3 regions of the Pantoea sp. X-Soil-YNGN-785 genome follow, and region 2 is predicted to be linked to each of the others. Evidence: predicted binding sites of a transcription regulator. Region 2 holds the regulator's gene; each other region holds the start of a gene.

The links. Region 2 encodes sigma-54, which starts transcription at its own class of promoters, with help from an activator protein. Its sites were predicted from a motif close to GTTGGCACANNTTTCGCTNT; they were not measured.
Region 1: AC6I8E_RS03840 (gamma-glutamyltransferase family protein) is a predicted target of sigma-54. The motif match lies at 3,976-3,995, and genes of this name have one in related genera.
Region 3: glnK (P-II family nitrogen regulator) is a predicted target of sigma-54. The motif match lies at 2,007-2,026, and genes of this name have one in related genera.

What each region holds. Positions count from the first base shown of each region.
Region 1 is NZ_AP035942.1:865,644-871,940, reverse strand. It holds gene AC6I8E_RS03870 (pyridoxal-phosphate-dependent aminotransferase family protein) at 1-7, opposite strand, end outside; gene AC6I8E_RS03865 (amino acid ABC transporter ATP-binding protein) at 29-760, opposite strand; gene AC6I8E_RS03860 (amino acid ABC transporter permease) at 741-1,400, opposite strand; gene AC6I8E_RS03855 (amino acid ABC transporter permease) at 1,397-2,065, opposite strand; gene AC6I8E_RS03850 (transporter substrate-binding domain-containing protein) at 2,076-2,861, opposite strand; gene hpxU (MurR/RpiR family transcriptional regulator HpxU) at 3,053-3,892, opposite strand; gene AC6I8E_RS03840 (gamma-glutamyltransferase family protein) at 4,031-5,617, shown strand; gene hpxX (oxalurate catabolism protein HpxX) at 5,630-5,812, shown strand; gene AC6I8E_RS03830 (AtzE family amidohydrolase) at 5,809-6,297, shown strand, end outside.
Region 2 is NZ_AP035942.1:429,564-435,860, reverse strand. It holds gene kdsD (arabinose-5-phosphate isomerase KdsD) at 1-850, shown strand, start outside; gene kdsC (3-deoxy-manno-octulosonate-8-phosphatase KdsC) at 864-1,430, shown strand; gene lptC (LPS export ABC transporter periplasmic protein LptC) at 1,427-1,999, shown strand; gene lptA (lipopolysaccharide ABC transporter substrate-binding protein LptA) at 1,974-2,525, shown strand; gene lptB (LPS export ABC transporter ATP-binding protein) at 2,531-3,256, shown strand; gene rpoN (RNA polymerase factor sigma-54) at 3,305-4,738, shown strand; gene hpf (ribosome hibernation promoting factor) at 4,760-5,047, shown strand; gene ptsN (PTS IIA-like nitrogen regulatory protein PtsN) at 5,198-5,677, shown strand; gene rapZ (RNase adapter RapZ) at 5,725-6,297, shown strand, end outside.
Region 3 is NZ_AP035942.1:1,010,389-1,016,685, reverse strand. It holds gene tesB (acyl-CoA thioesterase II) at 1-237, shown strand, start outside; gene amtB (ammonium transporter AmtB) at 296-1,582, opposite strand; gene glnK (P-II family nitrogen regulator) at 1,617-1,955, opposite strand; gene AC6I8E_RS04550 (SmdB family multidrug efflux ABC transporter permease/ATP-binding protein) at 2,213-3,988, opposite strand; gene AC6I8E_RS04545 (SmdA family multidrug ABC transporter permease/ATP-binding protein) at 3,981-5,750, opposite strand; gene AC6I8E_RS04540 (Lrp/AsnC family transcriptional regulator) at 5,775-6,236, opposite strand.

The sequences.
Region 1 (6,297 bases), 440 kb from region 2:
TATCCATCATCATTTCCTTTTCTAAGACTCAGAGACGAACCGAAGAAATAAACTGCTTCAGCTCCGCCGTCTGCGGCTGGGCGAACAGCGTTTTACTGTCGCCCTGCTCCCAGACGCGCCCCTGATGCATAAAGACCACCCGATCGCCCACGTCGCGGGCGAAGTTCATTTCATGGGTGACGAGGATCAGCGTCATGCCCTCTGCCGCCAGCTGCTCCAGAACCTTGAGCACTTCGCCCACCAGTTCAGGATCGAGCGCGGAGGTAATCTCATCACAGAGTAAAACTTTCGGCGTCATCGCCAGCGCACGGGCGATCGCCACGCGCTGCTGCTGCCCGCCGGAGAGGCTGGCAGGATAGTAGTTAAGGCGTTCGCCCAGTCCGACCTTCTCCAGCATCTGTGCCGCCAGCGCCCGGCACTCGGCCTCGCTTTTCTTCAGCACGCGGCGCGGTGCCAGCATGACGTTCTCCAGCGCTGTCATGTGCGGGAACAGGTTGAAGCTCTGAAACACCATCCCGACCGAGCGGCTGATTTCACGCGCCTGCGAATCGCGGTCGGTGATCGTCATCCCGCCGAGCTTGATGCTGCCCTCCTGATAGCCTTCCAGCCCGTTCATACAGCGCAGCAGCGTGCTTTTACCCGATCCGCTGCGACCGATGATCGAGATCACCTCGCCCATGTCGATATCCAGATCCACGCCTTTCAACACATGGTTGTCGCCGTAATATTTTTGCACCTGATTAATGGTGATGAGCGGCATTGAATTTTTTCTCCAGATACTGGCTGTAGCGAGACAGCGGATAACACATCAGGAAGTAGCCCAGCGCCACCAGCCCAAAGACTTTAAACGGCTGATATGTGACGTTGTTGAGAATGGTGCCCGCCTTGGTCAGCTCGATGAAGCCGATAATCGACGCCAGCGCGGTGCCCTTGATCACCTGCACGGCGAATCCCACCGTCGGGGCGATACCGATGCGGATCGCCTGCGGTGCCACCACCCGCCACAGCGTCTGACCAAAGGTCAGGCCGAGGCAGCGCGACGCTTCCCACTGCCCTTTCGGCAGGGCGCGGATGCTGCCGTACCAGATGTCCACCAGAAAGGCGCTGGTGTAGAAGGTCAGCGCCAGTGAGGCGGCGGTCCAGGGGGCGACATCGATCCCAAACAGGCCGACGCCGAAAAATGCCAGGAACAGCTGCATCAGCAGCGGCGTGCCCTGAAACAGCGCGGTGTAACCGCGTATCAGGCGCGTCAGCCATTTACGCTGCAGCAGCCGCATAAACAGCAGCGGCAGCGTCACCAGCGTGCCGCCAACAAAGGCCACCAGCGACAGCAACAGGGTCCAGCGCGCCGCCAGCAGCAGGTTGCGCAGAATGTCCCAGTCGGTAAAGGTCGTCGTCATGATGGCTGCACTCCAAACCATTTACGGCCAATCGCCAGCAGCAGATGGCGCATCGCAATCGACAACGCCAGATAGATCAGCGTGGTCACCAGATAGACCTCAAAACTTAAGAAGGTGCGCGACTGGATCAGGTTGGCGGCGAAGGTCAGCTCCTCATAGGAGACCTGCGACACCACCGACGAGCCCAGCATCACGATGATGCACTGACTCACCAGCGCCGGATAAATGCGCTGCAGCGCAGGCGGCAGCACGACCCGCAGAAAAGTCTGGCTGCGGGTTAATCCCAGCACCCGTCCCGCTTCCCACTGCCCTTTGGGCGTCACCTGAATCCCGGCGCGGATAATCTCGGTGCTGTAGGCGCCAAGGTTAATCAGCATCGCCAGCAGTGCCGCCTCACCCGCAGTGAGTTTCAGCCCCAGCGCAGGCAGACCGAAAACGATAAAGAACAGTTGCACCACAAACGGCGTATTGCGGATCAGCTCGACATAGATGCCCCACAGACGGCTCATCCAGCTCGGTTTGCCGCTGCGCAGCGCCGCGCCCGCAATGCCGAGCGCCACGCCACCGGTGGTCGCCAGCACCGTCAGCTGGATGGTGACCCACAGACCGGAGAGCAGCTCCGGCCAGTAGGGCCACAGGGCGGGAAAGTTAAGTTGCCCGATCATGAATCCGTCCTCAGGCGCCGAGGTTCGCAGGCAGCGGTGCTTTCAGCCACTCTTCAGAGAGTTTATTCAGCGTGCCGTCTTTAATGCCCTGCTCAATCAGCTCATTCACTTTCGCTTTCAATGCAGGCTCATCTTTTTTCAGGCCGATATAGCAGGGTGAATCTTTCAGCATAAACTGCGCCACAGGCGCTTTGGCCGGATTCTGGCGCGCAATCGCGGCGACGACCAGGTTACCGGTTGCGACATACTGCACCTGACCAGAAAGATACGCAGACAAGGTGGTGTTGTTATCTTCGTAGCGTTTCACCTGCGCATCTTTCGGGGCCACTTCGCTGAGCACCATATCTTCTACCGCACCGCGCGTGACGCCAATCGACTTGCCGCTCAGAGCCGACGCCGCTTTGATTTCATCGCCCTTCGGACCGAAGACGCCCAGGAAGAACGGCGCATAGGCACGGGTGAAGTCGATCACTTTCTCACGCTCGGCGTTTTTACCCATGCTGGAGATAACCAGATCGACCTTGTCGGTTTGCAGATAAGGCACGCGGTTGGCACTGCTGACCGGCACCAGCTGCAACTTAAGTTTCATCTGTTTCGCCAGGTATTTTGCCGTGTCGATGTCATATCCCTGCGGCTGCAGGTCAGTGCCGACCGAGCCAAACGGTGGAAAATCCTGCGGCACGGCAACACGGATGACGCCGCGCTTCTGGATATCCTGCAGTTGATCGGCCAGCGCGCTGCCCGTTTGTGCCATCAGTAATGCCGCTGTCGCTACCGCCATCAAAGCTTTTTTCATTATGCACCCCGGTGAGATTAACGTGAAACAAAAGATTCTTTAACAAGCAATCTGCAACTAATGTGCCAATCCGGATAGCAACAGAAAAAGGGTTAAGCGGCAGAGAGTTCAACGGAAATCCGGCGTAATCGGGGCAATCACGCCGGGGAAGTGGTGTTCTGAAATGGGGCAAAGCACCAAAACGGTGCCTGTTAACGGTGCTCCAGCTCGTCAAACTGCTGGTAAAGGTCGGCGATCTGATGAATACGCTGACGTCCCTGTGCCAGCATTTCATGCAGCAGCGCATTGGCGATCAGATTAACCAGACTCATGGCGGCACTGTAGCTGTCGAAGGCGGAAACACTGTCGAGTGGCGTACAGAGCTGCCAGCGCGCCAGCGCAATCACCGTCTGCGCCTGCGGCTCACACAGTGCCAGCATCGGGACACCGGCAGCCTGCAGCTGCTGCATCAGCGGACGAATGATGCGCGCACGACGACGAAACGCCATCACGATCACCATGTCGTCCGGCGTGATATCCACCAGCTCCTCAGCCAGCGTCTGGCCCGGCTGCGGCAGGATATGCACCTGTGAACGCGCCTGCACCAGCTGCTGGCGCAGATGGAGCGCCACCGGATAGGCGTTGCGCATGCCGATGATAAACACGCGCTTAGCCTGCGCCAGCTGCTGAATCACCTCATTAAAGTGTCGGGCATCCAGGCTGTTTACCCACTGCGTCAGATTAGCCATCTCCTGCTTGTAGTGGCGCGCCAGCAGCGTATTGCCCTGCACCGCATCACGGTTATCGGTCAGCGGCATGCCGCTCTGCCGCAGGATGCGAAGCTCATCACGCATATCCTTGTACTTCTCATAGCCCAGACGCTTAAACAGTCGACTGACCGTGGCTTTCGACACGCCACTGAGCCGCGCCAGCTCGGCGCTGTTGTAGCTGATCAGGTCATCGAAGTGGTCAAACACGAAGTCGGCAATACGCTGCTCCTGCGGAGAGAGCTGGGGATAGTGACTTCTGAGTCGTTCATCAAGCTGTTTCATAAGGCGTCCTGTAACTTTTGTTTCAGCAGAAGCTAGCACAATTTACGCCAGGTTAACCGGCGCATTGTCAGCTGAGCATGAAAACTGGAACAGCTCTTGCTTTGTTATGGGTTCTGTCACCCGGATAACGAGAAAAAGATGATTCAAAGCAATATGGCCCCGCAGGGGATGGCGGTGACGCCACACCATCTGGCGAGTGAAAGTGCGCTCGCGGTGCTGCGCGATGGCGGTAATGCCATTGAAGCGATGGTGGCTGCTGCCGCAACAATCGCCGTGGTCTATCCGCACATGAACGGACTGGGCGGCGATGGCTTCTGGCTGATTCTGCCGCCTGGCGGCGATCCGGTCGCTATCGACGCCAGCGGCGCAGCCGGTTCACTGGCTCACCGCGATTTTTACGCCGATCACCCGAAGATCCCACATCGCGGGCCGAAAGCGGCGCTGACGGTGGCCGGTACGGTCAGCGGCTGGCAGGAGGCACTGACGCTCTCTGCAGAGATAGGCACCCCGCCACTGCCGCTGGCCCGTCTGCTGCGGGATGCGATTCGCTACGCCGCCGACGGGATTCCGGTGACCGCCTCACAGACCGCCGCGACCACGAACTTCCTGAGTGAGTTGCAGCATCAGCCCGGCTTTCGTGCCCATTTTATGCCCGACGGCGATGTGCCGCAGCCGGGCAGCCGTTTTACCCAGCCCGCGCTGGCGAACACCCTGAGCCAGCTCACCGAAGAGGGACTCGACAGCTTTTATCGCGGCCCGCTGGCTCACCATATGGCCGGTGAGATGGCGACGCTGGGCATGCCGGTGACGCTGGCCGATCTGCAGCAGCATTACGCTCGTCGCACAACGCCGCTGCATCTCGCCCACAGCGAAGGCGACATCTGGAATATCGCTCCGCCAACCCAGGGCGTCGTGTCGCTGGCGATCCTCGGCATCACCGATCGGCTGGAGATGACGGAGGCTGACGACGCGCAGACGGTGCACCGCATCGTGGAAGCCACCAAAAAAGCCTTTGCGCTGCGCGACAAACACATCACCGATCCGCGTCACGTCACCGAAGATGTGCAGGCGCTGCTGGATAGTGATCATCTCGATACGCTCGCCAGCCAGATCGCCGATGGCGAGGCCGCCGCCTGGGGCAGCGGACGCGGACCGGGCGATACGGTCTGGATGGGCGTAATGGACAGCAGCGGCCTGGCTGTTTCCTTTATTCAGAGCATTTACCACGAGTTTGGCAGCGGTGTGGTGCTGCCTGGCACGGGCATCACCTGGCAGAACCGGGGCGCTGCGTTCAGCCTCGACCCTGACCATCTGCTGGCGCTCGCGCCCGGTAAGCAGCCGTTTCATACCCTCAATCCCGCCGCCGCGCGGCTGAAAGATGGCCGGACAATGGTGTATGGCGCGATGGGCGGAGATGGGCAGCCGCAGACTCAGGCGGCGATTTTTACCCGCCATGTGATTCAGGGGCTGCCGTTACAGCAGGCGGTCAGTGCACCGCGCTGGCTGCTGGGCCGGACCTGGGGGCAATCGTCCGACTCATTAAAACTGGAAGGCCGCTTTGACGACGAAACGGTATTGATGCTGCGTCTGTGGGGACATGAGGTGGAACGGCTGCCGGACTTCAGCGAATCCGTAGGTCATGCGGGCGCGATTGTGCGTCACAGCAACGGCATGTTTGAGGGCGCAAGCGACCCGCGTAGTAACGGCAGCGCTGCCGGTTTTTAACAGGAGCGAATCATGAATCAACACGACTGGGCCAGCTACATCGGCCATATGGAGCAGATCCTGCAACTGGAACTGGATGAGGCACGTCGCGCTGAGCTGCTAATCCAGCTTTCACGCATTGCGGAGATGGCTGCGCCGCTGATGGCGTTTCCGCTGGATGACCGGCTGGAAGTCGCAGGAGTATATCAGGCATGAGATTAGGTGATGTTTCAATTCAGACGCTGCAACGGGCGATCCAGCAGGGTGAGATCAGCGCACTGGAGGTGGCGAAACACACGCTGCAGGCGGTTGAGCAGCACAACCCGGCGCTGAATGCCTGGACGGAAGTGACCGGGCCACGCATGTTAAAAGAGGCCAGCGCGATTGATGCGCAGCGGCAGCGCGGCGAAACCCTGCCACCACTGGCGGGCATCCCATATGCGGTGAAAAACCTGTTTGATGTGGCGGGTCACAGCACGCTGGCCGGTGCCAGCCTGTTCCGCGATCGCCCTGCGGCCCAGGCCGATGCGTTTGCCGTCGGGAAACTGCGTAACGCTGGCGCACTGCTGTCGGGCATGCTGAACATGGATGCCTACGCCTATGGTTTTACTACCGAAAACACCCACTATGGTGCGACGCACAATCCGCGCGATCTCAGCCGCGTGGCGGGCGGCTCGTCAGGCGGTTCGGCCGCCGCGGTA
Region 2 (6,297 bases):
CGCCTGTCAGGGTAAAGTGGTCGTGATGGGCATGGGTAAGTCTGGTCATATCGGCAAAAAAATGGCGGCGACCTTTGCCAGTACCGGTACGCCAGCCTTTTTTGTTCATCCGGCCGAAGCCAGCCATGGCGACCTGGGCATGGTGAGCAAAAATGATGTGGTGATTGCCATCTCTAACAGCGGTGAGTCGAATGAAATCCTCGCGCTGATTCCGGTGTTAAAACGTCAGCACATTGCGCTGATCTGCATGACAGGACGGCCTGACAGCGCGATGGGCCGGGTTGCCGATGTGCATCTGTGTGTCCATGTTCCGCAGGAAGCCTGCCCGTTAGGCCTTGCGCCAACCACCAGTACCACAGCCACACTGGTGATGGGCGATGCGCTGGCGGTTTCGCTGCTGGAAGCACGTGGATTCACGGCGGAAGATTTCGCCCTCTCCCACCCTGGCGGTGCGCTGGGCCGCAAACTGCTGCTGCATGTAGCGGATATCATGCACAGCGGCGATGAGCTGCCGCACGTCACCCGTGACGCCTCACTGCGTGATGCGCTGCTGGAGATTACCCGCAAAAATCTGGGCCTGACGGTTATCGTCGACGGTCTGATGAAAATTGAAGGTATCTTTACCGATGGTGACCTGCGCCGCATCTTTGATATGGGCATCGATTTTCAGCGCGCCACCATCGGGGAAGTGATGACGCCAGGTGGCATCCGCGTCCGGCCAAATATGCTGGCGGTTGAAGCCCTGAACCTGATGCAGACCAAAAACATTACCTCGATTCTGGTGGCCGATGACGACCATCTGCTCGGTGTGGTACATATGCATGACATGCTGCGCGCTGGCGTAGTCTGAACAGGAAAAAAAAATGCAACAGGTAACGCCCACGATTGACACCTGCTATGGACCGGTCAGTGCTGACGTCATGGCGCGCGCCAGCAACATTCGTCTGCTGATCTGCGACGTCGATGGCGTCATGTCCGACGGGGTGATCTACATGGGAAACAAGGGTGAAGAGCTGAAAGCCTTCAACGTGCGGGATGGTTACGGTGTACGCTGTTTGCTGACCGCCGATGTGGAAGTGGCTATTATTACTGGCCGCAATGCCCGTCTGATGGAAGATCGCTGCAAAACGCTCGGCATCCGCCATCTTTATCAGGGACAATCGGATAAGCTTTTGGCCTATCGTGAACTTCTGGATAAACTGTCTCTCTCTGATGATCAGGTCGCCTATATCGGTGACGACCTGATCGACTGGCCGGTGATGGCGAAAGTGGGATTAAGCGTGGCGGTAGCGGATGCACATCCGATCCTGTTGCCGCGCGCGCAGTATGTTACGCGGATTGCGGGTGGACGCGGCGCGGTACGCGAAGTATGTGACCTGATCTTAATGGCGCAGAACAAATTTGAGGATGCCAAAGGGCAATCAGTATGAGTAAAAGCAGGCGTTGGATAACGCTGATTCTGACCTTGATTGCACTGGTTTTGATCGGCTGGAATCTTACCAACCAGGATGGCGATGGCACGCCAGTCGGGACGGATAGTCAGTCGCCGACCTATACCAGTGATGATTCTCACACTGTGGTGTATAACCCGCAGGGCGCGCTGTCCTATAAACTGGTCTCTGACAAAGTGACCTATTTCTCGGATGACGAGCTGAGCTGGTTCGACAATCCGGTAATGACCACCTTTGATGAGAATAAAATTCCTACCTGGACGTTACGCGCAGATAAAGCAAAGCTCACCAAAGATCGTATGCTTTATCTGTATGGCCATGTTGAGCTGAATACGCTGACGCAGGATTCCCAGCTTGAGCGGATCAAAACCGATAATGCACAGATTAACCTTGTCACTCAGGACGTTACCTCTGATGACCAGGTGACATTGTATGGCCGCAGCTTTAACTCCACCGGCATGAAAATGCGCGGCAATTTACGGACAAAAAACGCCGAGTTAATCGAGAAGGTCAAAACCTCTTATGAAATTCAAAATGAACAAAAATAGCCTGAAGATTTTACTGGCCAGCATGTTACTGGCAACCAGCGTTCCGGCGCTGGCCCTGACCGGTGACTCGGACAAACCCGTCAATATTGACTCGCAGAATCAGGCGCTGGATTTGCAGGGCAATGTCGCGACCTTTACCGGCAATGTCATCGTGACGCAGGGCTCTATCAAAATCACGGCCGATAAAGTCGTGGTGACCCGTCCGGGCGGCGACAGCAAGAAAACCATCGTTGACGCCTACGGTAATCCCGCCACTTTCTATCAGATGCAGGACAGCGGCAAGCCGGTTCAGGGCCATGCCGCTAAACTGCACTACGAACTGGCCAACGATTTCGTTGAACTGACCGGCAATGCGTTCATAGAGCAGCAGGACAGCAACATCAAAGGCGATCGTATTACCTATCTGGTGAAAGAGCAGAAAATGCAGGCTTACAGTCAGGGCCAGAACAAGCGCGTCACGACCGTACTGGTGCCGTCGCAACTTCAGGATAAAGGTTCGTCCAACAGCGGAAAGAAGAGTAACTGATAGCTATGGCCACATTAATCGCAGAAAACCTGGCGAAGGCATATAAAGGCCGTCGCGTGGTAGAAGATGTCAGCCTGCAGGTAAAATCCGGCGAGATTGTCGGCCTGCTGGGTCCGAACGGAGCCGGTAAAACCACCACCTTTTACATGGTGGTGGGCATTGTGCCGCGTGACGCTGGCCGCATTGTCATTGATGATGAAGACATCAGTATCCTGCCGCTGCATGCGCGTGCGCGTCGCGGCATCGGTTATCTGCCGCAGGAGGCATCGATCTTCCGTCGCCTCAGCGTCTACGATAACCTGATGGCGGTACTGCAGATCCGTGATGACCTCACCGAAGAGCAACGCCAGGATCGCGCCCGTGAGCTGATGGAAGAGTTCCACATCGAGCACCTGCGTGACAGCATGGGTCAGGCACTGTCGGGTGGTGAACGACGTCGTGTTGAGATTGCCCGCGCGCTGGCTGCCAATCCTAAGTTTATTCTGCTGGATGAACCTTTTGCCGGTGTTGACCCTATTTCCGTTATCGACATCAAGAAGATCATTGAGCATCTGCGTGACAGCGGCCTCGGCGTTTTGATTACCGACCATAACGTGCGCGAAACGTTAGCGGTCTGTGAGCGGGCCTATATCGTCAGCCAGGGCCACCTGATTGCGCATGGTACACCCAATGAAATTCTTGCGGATGAGCAGGTTAAGCGGGTTTATTTGGGTGAAGAGTTCAGACTCTGATAAGGTGTCGTTAATACCGATGTTTACCTGGGAACTACCATCCTGTCTATGAAGCAAGGTTTACAACTCAGGTTCAGCCAACAGCTGGCAATGACTCCACAATTGCAGCAGGCGATTCGTCTGCTGCAACTCTCCACGCTTGAACTCCAGCAGGAGTTACAGCTTGCACTGGAAAGTAATCCCCTGCTTGAGCAGACCGATCTGCATGACGAGATTGACTCCCGGGAATCGTCAGAAGCCGAAGCGCTGGATACCCGTGAAGCGCTTGAGCAGAAAGAGATGCCTGATGAGCTGCCGCTGGATGCCACCTGGGATGAAATCTACACCGCTGGCACCCCTTCCGGCACCGGTACCGATTATCAGGATGATGAGTTGCCGGTCTATCAGGGCGAAACCACGCAGTCACTGCAGGATTACCTGATGTGGCAGGTCGAATTGACGCCTTTCAGCGATACCGACCGCGCGATTGCGACCTCTATCGTCGATGCTATCGATGACACCGGATATCTCACCGTCTCGCTTGAGGAGATCCTCGACAGCATCGGCAATGATGAGCTTGAAGCGGATGAGGTTGAGGCGGTGCTGAAACGCATCCAGCGCTTTGACCCGATCGGTGTGGGCGCACGCGATTTGCGTGACTGTCTGCTGGTTCAGCTCTCCCAGTATGCGCCAGAAACGCCGATGCTGACTGAAGCACGCCTGATTGTCAGCGAACATCTCGACCTGCTGGCCAATCACGACTTCCGTAGCCTGATGCGCGTCACGCGCCTCAAAGAAGAGGTGCTGAAAGAGGCGATGCTGCTGATTCAGTCGCTGGACCCGCGGCCGGGTCAGTCCATCAACACCGGCGAGCCGGAATATGTTATCCCCGATGTGCTGGTGCGTAAGGTCGGCAACCGCTGGACGGTTGAGCTCAATGCCGACAGCGTGCCTCGTCTGAAAATCAACCAGCACTATGCGGCAATGGGCGGTGCAACGCGCAATGACAGCGACAGCCAGTTCATTCGCAGTAATCTGCAGGAAGCGCGCTGGCTGATTAAGAGTCTGGAAAGCCGCAATGACACGCTGCTTAAAGTCACGCGCTGTATTGTTGAGCAGCAGCAGGCGTTCTTTGAGCAGGGTGAAGAATTTATGCGTCCGATGGTGCTGGCCGATATCGCCCAGGCTGTTGAGATGCACGAATCGACCATTTCCCGTGTGACCACGCAGAAGTATCTGCACAGCCCGCGTGGCATTTTTGAACTGAAGTACTTTTTCTCCAGCCACGTTAATACGGAAGGTGGCGGTGAAGCCTCCTCTACCGCGATCCGTGCTCTGGTGAAGAAATTAATTTCGGCGGAAAATCCAGCCAAACCCTTGAGCGACAGTAAACTGACCTCCATGTTATCTGATCAGGGGATCATGGTGGCACGGCGTACCGTCGCCAAATATCGTGAGTCTTTATCCATCCCGCCATCGAACCAGCGTAAACAGCTGGTTTGAAAGAAATGAGAAGGAAGACCTATGCAGCTGAACCTGACCGGGCAACATGTTGAAATCACGCCACCTTTACGTGAATTCGTCAGCGGTAAATTTGCCAAACTGGAACACTATTTTGAACATATCAATCAGGTCTATATTGTCCTGAAGGTTGAGAAAGTCACGCAGGTGGCTGACGCAACACTCCACGTGAACGGTGGCGAGCTGCACGCCACGTCGGAAGCGGAAGATATGTATGCGGCAATTGACGGGCTGATCGATAAACTGGCCCGTCAGCTGACAAAACACAAAGATAAACTGAAAAAACACTAACCTTCACGCTAGCTACGCGCGCCTGCCGCGCAGAGCCGACAGGATGGGGCGGATAATCCGCCCCGTTTTGTCATCTGAGCAAGCGCCGTTTGTCGCACATATCAGCGCGCTGGTGGTGAATGGCCTGGTGAACACGCAAGTGAAACGATAATGAACAACGACCTTACACTGGAATTGAGCACAGTGCTTTCGCCAGACTGCACCCGCAGCGGCGTACACTGCCAGAGCAAAAAACGTGCGCTGGAAATCATCAGCGAACTGGCCGCTAAGCAGCTCAACCTGCCGCACCAGACGCTTTTCGAAGCGATTCTGACCCGCGAACGCATGGGCAGTACCGGTATTGGTAACGGAATAGCCATTCCTCACGGCAAGCTGGAAGAGGATACGCTGCGTGCGGTTGGGGTATTTATCAGCCTCGAGCAGCCGATTGCGTTTGATGCCGTCGACAACCAGCCGGTCGACCTACTGTTTGCATTGCTGGTTCCGGCTGACCAGTGCAAAACACACCTGCACACCCTTTCACTGGTGGCAAAACGTCTGGCAGATAAAACGGTTTGCCGTCGCCTGCGTGCTGCGCAGAGTGATGAAGAACTCTATGCCATTATTACGGAAGTCCAGACAGAGCAGTAACGCGTCTTTACCGGCCCGGTGCCGGTTTTAAAACGGGAGAGAAGGTCATGGTGCTGATGATCGTTAGCGGTCGTTCAGGCTCGGGGAAGTCAGTGGCGCTCCGTGCGCTGGAAGATATGGGATTCTACTGCGTTGATAACCTGCCGGTCGTGCTGCTGCCTGAATTGGCCAATTCGCTGGCGGAACGCAATATTTCGGCGGCGGTCAGCATCGACGTGCGTAACATGCCTGAATCCCCGGAAATTTTTGAAACCGCGCTGAATAATCTGCCTGACACATTTTCACCTCAGCTGCTGTTTCTCGACGCCGATCGCAATACCCTGATTCGTCGTTACAGCGATACGCGCCGTCTGCATCCCCTCTCCAGCAAAAATCTGTCGCTGGAGAGCGCTATCGATGAAGAGAGCGATCTGCTGGAGCCGCTGCGTTCGCGTGCCGATTTGATCATCGACACCTCAGAGATGTCGGTACATGAGCTGGCCGAGATGCTGCGTACCCGTCTGCTGGGCAAGCGTGAACGCGAACTGACCATGGTGTTTGAATCCTTTGGCTTCAAACATGGCATCCCGATTGACGCTGATTATGTCTTTGACGTGCGCTTTCTGCCTAATCCCCACTGG
Region 3 (6,297 bases), 580 kb from region 2:
GTCGCGCTGCAGCCGCATGGCAAAGGCTTTTTAGAGCCGGATATGCAGGTCGCCACAATCGACCACTCTATGTGGTTCCATCGCCCGTTCGACTTCACTGAATGGCTGCTCTACAGCGTGGTCAGTACCTCAGCTTCTGGCGCACGCGGTTTTGTCCGCGGCGAGTTCTACAATCAGCAGGGTGTGCTGGTAGCCTCAACCGTTCAGGAAGGGGTAATGCGCCAGCGCAGCGAATGAAGAGAATAAAAAAAGGGGCGATTGCTCGCCCCCGATTGTTCATTTCAGTGCCTGTCCATTACTGGTTGTAAGCATTCTCGCCGTGGCTGTTTACATCCAGGCCTTCGCGTTCATGCTCTTCCGGTACGCGCAGTCCGACAATCAGATCGGCCAGCTTGAAGCCGATGAAAGCGACAACGCCGGACCAGACAATCGTCAGACCCACGCTGAAGAGCTGCACCCAGACCTGATGGCCCATGGTGACGCCCTGCGCATAGCCGACGCCGCCCAGTGAAGAGGAAGCAAACACGCCGGTCAGGATACAGCCGACAATACCGCAGACGCCATGCACACCGAATACATCGCACGGGTCATCGACGCGCAGCCATTTTTTCAGGGTGGTGACGCCCCACAGTCCCGCGAGGCCGCCGACCAGACCGATGATTAATGCACCGCCAACGCCGACATAACCACAGGCTGGGGTAATGGCGACCAGACCCGCAATAAAGCCTGAGCAGGCACCCAGCAGAGAAGGCTTACCACGTACCGCCCACTCACCAAAGGTCCATGCCAGTACGGCACCCGCTGTTGCCACCACGGTGTTCAGGAAAGCCAGTGCCGCGATTTCATTTGCTGCTGAAGCTGAACCGGCATTAAAGCCAAACCAGCCAACATAAAGAATAGCGGTGCCGGTGAAGACCATCGGCAGGTTATGTGGCTTGAACGCCTCTTTACCAAAGCCCGCACGTTTGCCCACCAGATAAGCACCCACCAGACCTGCGACAGCCGCGTTGATGTGCACCACGGTACCGCCAGCGAAGTCCAGAGCGCCATCCTGAGCCAGGAAACCGCCCGCCCAGACCATGTGTGCGATAGGTAAATATGAAAGCGTCAGCCAGACACCGACGAAGATCAGTACGGCAGAGAAACGGATGCGTTCTGCAATGGCACCAACAATCAGGCCCACGGTAATACAGGCAAACGAGGCCTGGAATGCTACGTGGATATACTGATAGAAACTGCCCATAACGGCGGTGAGCTGAATGTTTTTCAGCATGGCCCAGCCAAAGCCGCCAAAGAAGGCATTGCCTTCACTAAAGGCCAGTGAATAGCCGTAGACCACCCACAGCACGCAGACCAGCGAGAAGGTCACAGCAACCTGCGTCAGCATCGACAGAACGTTTTTGCCACGAATCAGACCGCCGTAAAACAGTGCAATACCTGGAATTGACATAAAGAGCACCAGCGCGGTGCAAATCATCATAAATGCGTTATCAGCCTTGTCCGCAACGGCAGGCGCAGCCATTGCGAGTGAGGGTAACAGTGCCAGGCTGGTGAGACCCAGCTTCGTGAAAATTTTATTCATTTTTATTCCATCCCATCACAGTACTGAGTCTTAATTACAGAGCGGCTTCGTCGGTCTCGCCGGTACGAATACGGATGACGCGCTGCAGTTCAGCCACGAAAATTTTACCGTCGCCAATTTTGCCGGTGTAGGCCGCTTTACTGATGACATCCACCACTTCGTCTAACTGATCGTCGGCAATTGCGATATCAATTTTGACCTTCGGCAGGAAGTTAACGCTGTACTCTGCGCCACGATAGAGCTCTGCATGGCCTTTCTGACGACCAAAACCTTTCACTTCGGAGACGGTCAGTCCCTGAATGCCGATAGAGGATAAAGCTTCACGTACATCCTCCAGTTTGAATGGCTTAATTACGACGGTAACCAGCTTCATTGGATCCCCTCCAGCGAGTAAATAGGTAACGTTTATGGACACGCAGGGATATAAGCAAAGCCTGTGCCAGAGTGTAAAAGTGCCCTTAATCAGTGAGTCAGGCGAGACGGAGCAAGGGATGCTTCAAGGAAGATATGAATGAGAATGGGTGTGTGACAGGGATCGCAGCCTGAGACTGCACTCCTTTGGTGCTCCAGGCGTCAAAGGAGTGCATTTATACAGATTATTCCGATAAAGCTGCGCAAAAAAGGTGCAAGTCAGCTTTCAGATGTTACAGGTACGCCCGACGCCAGATCTTCCCCTGCCTGTTGCAGCTGATACATCTGCCAGTAACGTCCCTGTAGCGCCAGCAATTGCTGATGAGTGCCCTGCTCAACCACACGACCACGATGTAGCACCAGAATCTTATCCGCATCGATAATCGTTGAGAGGCGGTGAGCGATCACCACCAGCGTGCTGTGTTGCCGTAGCGTCGCAAGCGTATGCTGAATGGCCTGCTCGGTGCCGGAGTCGATGTTAGCGGTCGCCTCGTCGAGGATCAGGATCTGCGGCAGATCAACCAGTACCCGGGCCAGCGCCAGCAGCTGCTTCTGCCCGACCGACAGATTATTGCCCTGCTCGCCCAGCCGGGTGTGAATCCCCTCCGGCAGGGCATGCGCCAGCAGTGCCAGCTGCACCTGTTCCAGCACGGTCCAGACGGCCTCTTCGCTGATGTCGCGGCCCAGCCGCACATTGGCCAGCAGCGTATCGGCCAGCACCACCGGATCCTGCTGCACCATCGCGATACCGCGTCGCAGCACGGCATGGCTCAGGTCGCCAATCGGACGATCATCAATACGGATTTCGCCGCGCGTCACCGGGTAATAACCCATCAACAGGTTAGCCAGGGTACTTTTGCCACTGCCGGTATGGCCCACCAGCGCCACAAACTCACGCGGTGCGACGTCAAGATTGATATCACTCAGCACATCGCGGTTTTCACGGTAGGCAAAACTGAGGTTGTTCAGGGCAATACGACCTGAAGCCAGTGGCTGCTGATCGGCACCATACTGCTGCTGGGCGGCATCCATCAGCTCGAAGATACGCTCGCCAGACACCACCGCCTGCTGCAGCATCGACTGCTGGGTGGTCAGCTCAATCAGTGGCTCATTCAGACGGCCCAGGTAAGTAATGAAGGCATAGAGCACCCCCACTTCAAACACGCCAGGCACCGAAAAACTGAACAGAATCAGCAGCCCGCACAACACCATCGCTGAAAACAGGCTCAGCAATGGACGCAGCAGAAAGCCATCGAGACGCAGCGTCTCCATTCGCGCCAGATAGTGAGAGCGGCTCGCTTCGCCCATACGCTCACCAAATCGCGCCTGCTGACGAAACTGCTGAATCACACTCATGCCGCTGATCACTTCGTTGAAGCCGTTGTTGATGTCAGCCAGATAGCTGCGAACCCGTCGGGCAATCGGCGTGCTGTAACGCTGATAGATGAGCATCACTATCAGTACCAGCGGGAAGATCATCATTGCTACCAGCGCCATGCGCCAGTCAAGACTGAACATCGCCACCATCATGGCGCCGACCAGCGCAGCGCTGCGCAGTACGGTTGAAACTACCGTGACATAAAGATCGCGGATCACTTCGGTGTCATTCGTCACGCGCGAAATAATCTGCCCGACCGGCTGAGTATCAAAAGCGCTCAGCGGCTGACAGAGCGCGGCATTCATCACGTCACTGCGTAACCGCTGCACCACACCAATGGCGGCGCGATTGAACAGCAGCGCCTGCCAGTAGTGCAGCCCGGCGGCCAGTAGCTGAAGCAGGACAAAGCTGATGACCAGACCGGCCACCAGCCCCCAGGGCATCTGATGTTTCGCCACCAGGTTATCGATAAAATAGCTGACCAGCACCGGACCGGTTACTTCCGCCGCGGCAGCGATCCACAGCATGCCTACCGCCAGCGACAGGGATTTACGCCAGGGCTTACCGTAGCTCAGCAGGCGCTTCAGGGTAGGCCACAAGCGGGCAGACTTAGCCATGCGGCACTCCTTTCTCATTTTCATCATCATCCAGCGCCGCTTCCAGTTGCTGGTAACGGTACATGTCACGATACCAGCCAGCGCTGGTGGTCAGCGCGTCATGATCGCCACGCTGTGCCACGCTGCCCTGTTGTAACACCAGGATTTCACTGGCTTCCGTCAGCGCCGACAGGCGATGCGCGCTGATAATCAGTGTTTTTCCCTGCCCCCAGATGCGCAGGTTATGCAGGATTTCGTGCTCGGTACGACCATCCACCGCAGAGAGCGCATCGTCCAGAATCAGGATTTCTGCGTTCAGCAGCAGTGCCCGGGCAATTGAAAGACGCTGCTTCTGTCCACCCGACAGCATCACACCTCGCTCCCCGACTTCGGTTTCATAACCCTGCGGCAGCCGCAGAATATCGTCATGCACGCAGGCCAGCGTGGCGGCCTGTTCAATCTCCTGCCGGGTTGCGCCCGGTTTCCCCAGCGCAATATTGTTCGCTACGCTGTCCGAAAACAGGAATGGTGTCTGGCTGACCACGGCGAGACGACTGCGCCAGCTGTCCAGCCGCAACTGCGTCAGCGGGATCTGGTGATAACGGATGTCGCCCTGCTGAATATCAAAATGGCGCTGGATCAGGCTCAGTAAGGTACTTTTTCCGCTGCCAGTTGGCCCACACAGTCCCAGCATTTCGCCGGGCTTCAGCTGGAAGCTGACATCACTTAACACCGGAGCCGCGCTGGCCGGATAGTGAAAGGCGCGAATCGCGACCTGCAGCGTGCCCGGTTCAGGTGGCAGAGACTTATCGCCATCTTCCACCGCGGGCGCTTCCGCCAGCAATGCACCGATGCGACTCCAGGCGGCGCTGCCGCGTTCGACGATATTGAACATCCACGCCAGGGCGAGCATCGGCCAGATCATCAGGCCGAGATACATCACAAAGCTGGTCAGCTGCCCCAGCGTCATCTGGTCATGCCACACCAGCCAGCTGCCGCCGCCAATCGCCAGCAGGTTTGAGAAACCAATAGCGATGTAGATTGTGGGATCGAAACGGGCATCGACCCGCGCCACGCGCAGGTTCTTATCACCGGTATCGCGGGCGATATCGGAGAATTGCTGCGACTGATGCTGTTCAAGACCGAAGGATTTAATCATCCGGATGCTGGTCAGGCTCTCCTGCGTCTGATCGTTAAGGCTGGAGAAGGCCGCCTGGGCCAGTTTGAACCGATGATGAAGCTGATTACCGTAGCGATGGATGACGATTGCCATAATGGGCATCGGCACCAGCGCCAGCAGGGTCAGCTGCCAGCTGATCTGCGTACTCATCACCAGCAGCACCACACAGCCCATCACCAGCGAATCGACCAGCGTCAGCACCCCTTCCCCGGCCGCAAACACCACCCGATCCACGTCGTTAGTGGCACGCGCAATCAGGTCACCGGTACGGTGACGCAGATAAAATGCCGGTTGCTGCCGACTCAGCTGGCGATAGAAATCTTCGCGCAGCTCAACCGCCAGCTGGTAGGAGGCACCAAAGAGCAGCACGCGCCAGACATAACGCAGCAGATAGACCACCACTGCGGTTGCCAGCATGATACCAATCCACATCATGATGCGGCTGGTACTCATGTTGTCACGTGTGACACCATCAACAATGACACCGACGACATGCGGCGGCAGTAATTGCAGAACAGCAATAACAATCAGCAGGATGACCGCGCCCAGATAGCGCCGCCACTCCCGCAGAAAATACCAACTTAATTGACTGAATAATCGCACAACGCTGCTCTCAATCTCAGGCCCTCAGGGGGCGACAGGTAAAGCCGTGGTGTATTTAATCTCTTCCATGGCGAAGCTGGATGTCACATCAATCAGGCCGGGCACACCGTTCACTAATCGCTTGTAGAACGCATCATAGCTCTTCATGTCCGCCACCTGAATGCGCAGCAGGTAATCATACTCACCTGCCATCCGGTAAAAGGCCATCACCTCGGGCATGCTGCTGACCACCGAGACAAAAGCCTGATACCAGTCGCGGCTGTGCTGCTGGGTCTTCACAAACATAAACGCCGTCAGTGACAGTCCGATTTTATCCCCATCCAGCAGCGCCACCCGGGCGCGAATAATGCCATCATCTTCCAGCTTTTTCAGGCGCTTCCAGCAGGGTGTGGTAGTGAGGTTGACGGCATCCGCCAGCGCCTGCAGTGACAGCGTGCAATCCTGCTGCAGCAGTGAGAGCAGTTTAAGGTCAGTTTTATCTAACATACGGGACTCCGGGAGAATCATTTTCTCCATTACCGCGATTTTAGCGGTATTTTTGCAATCT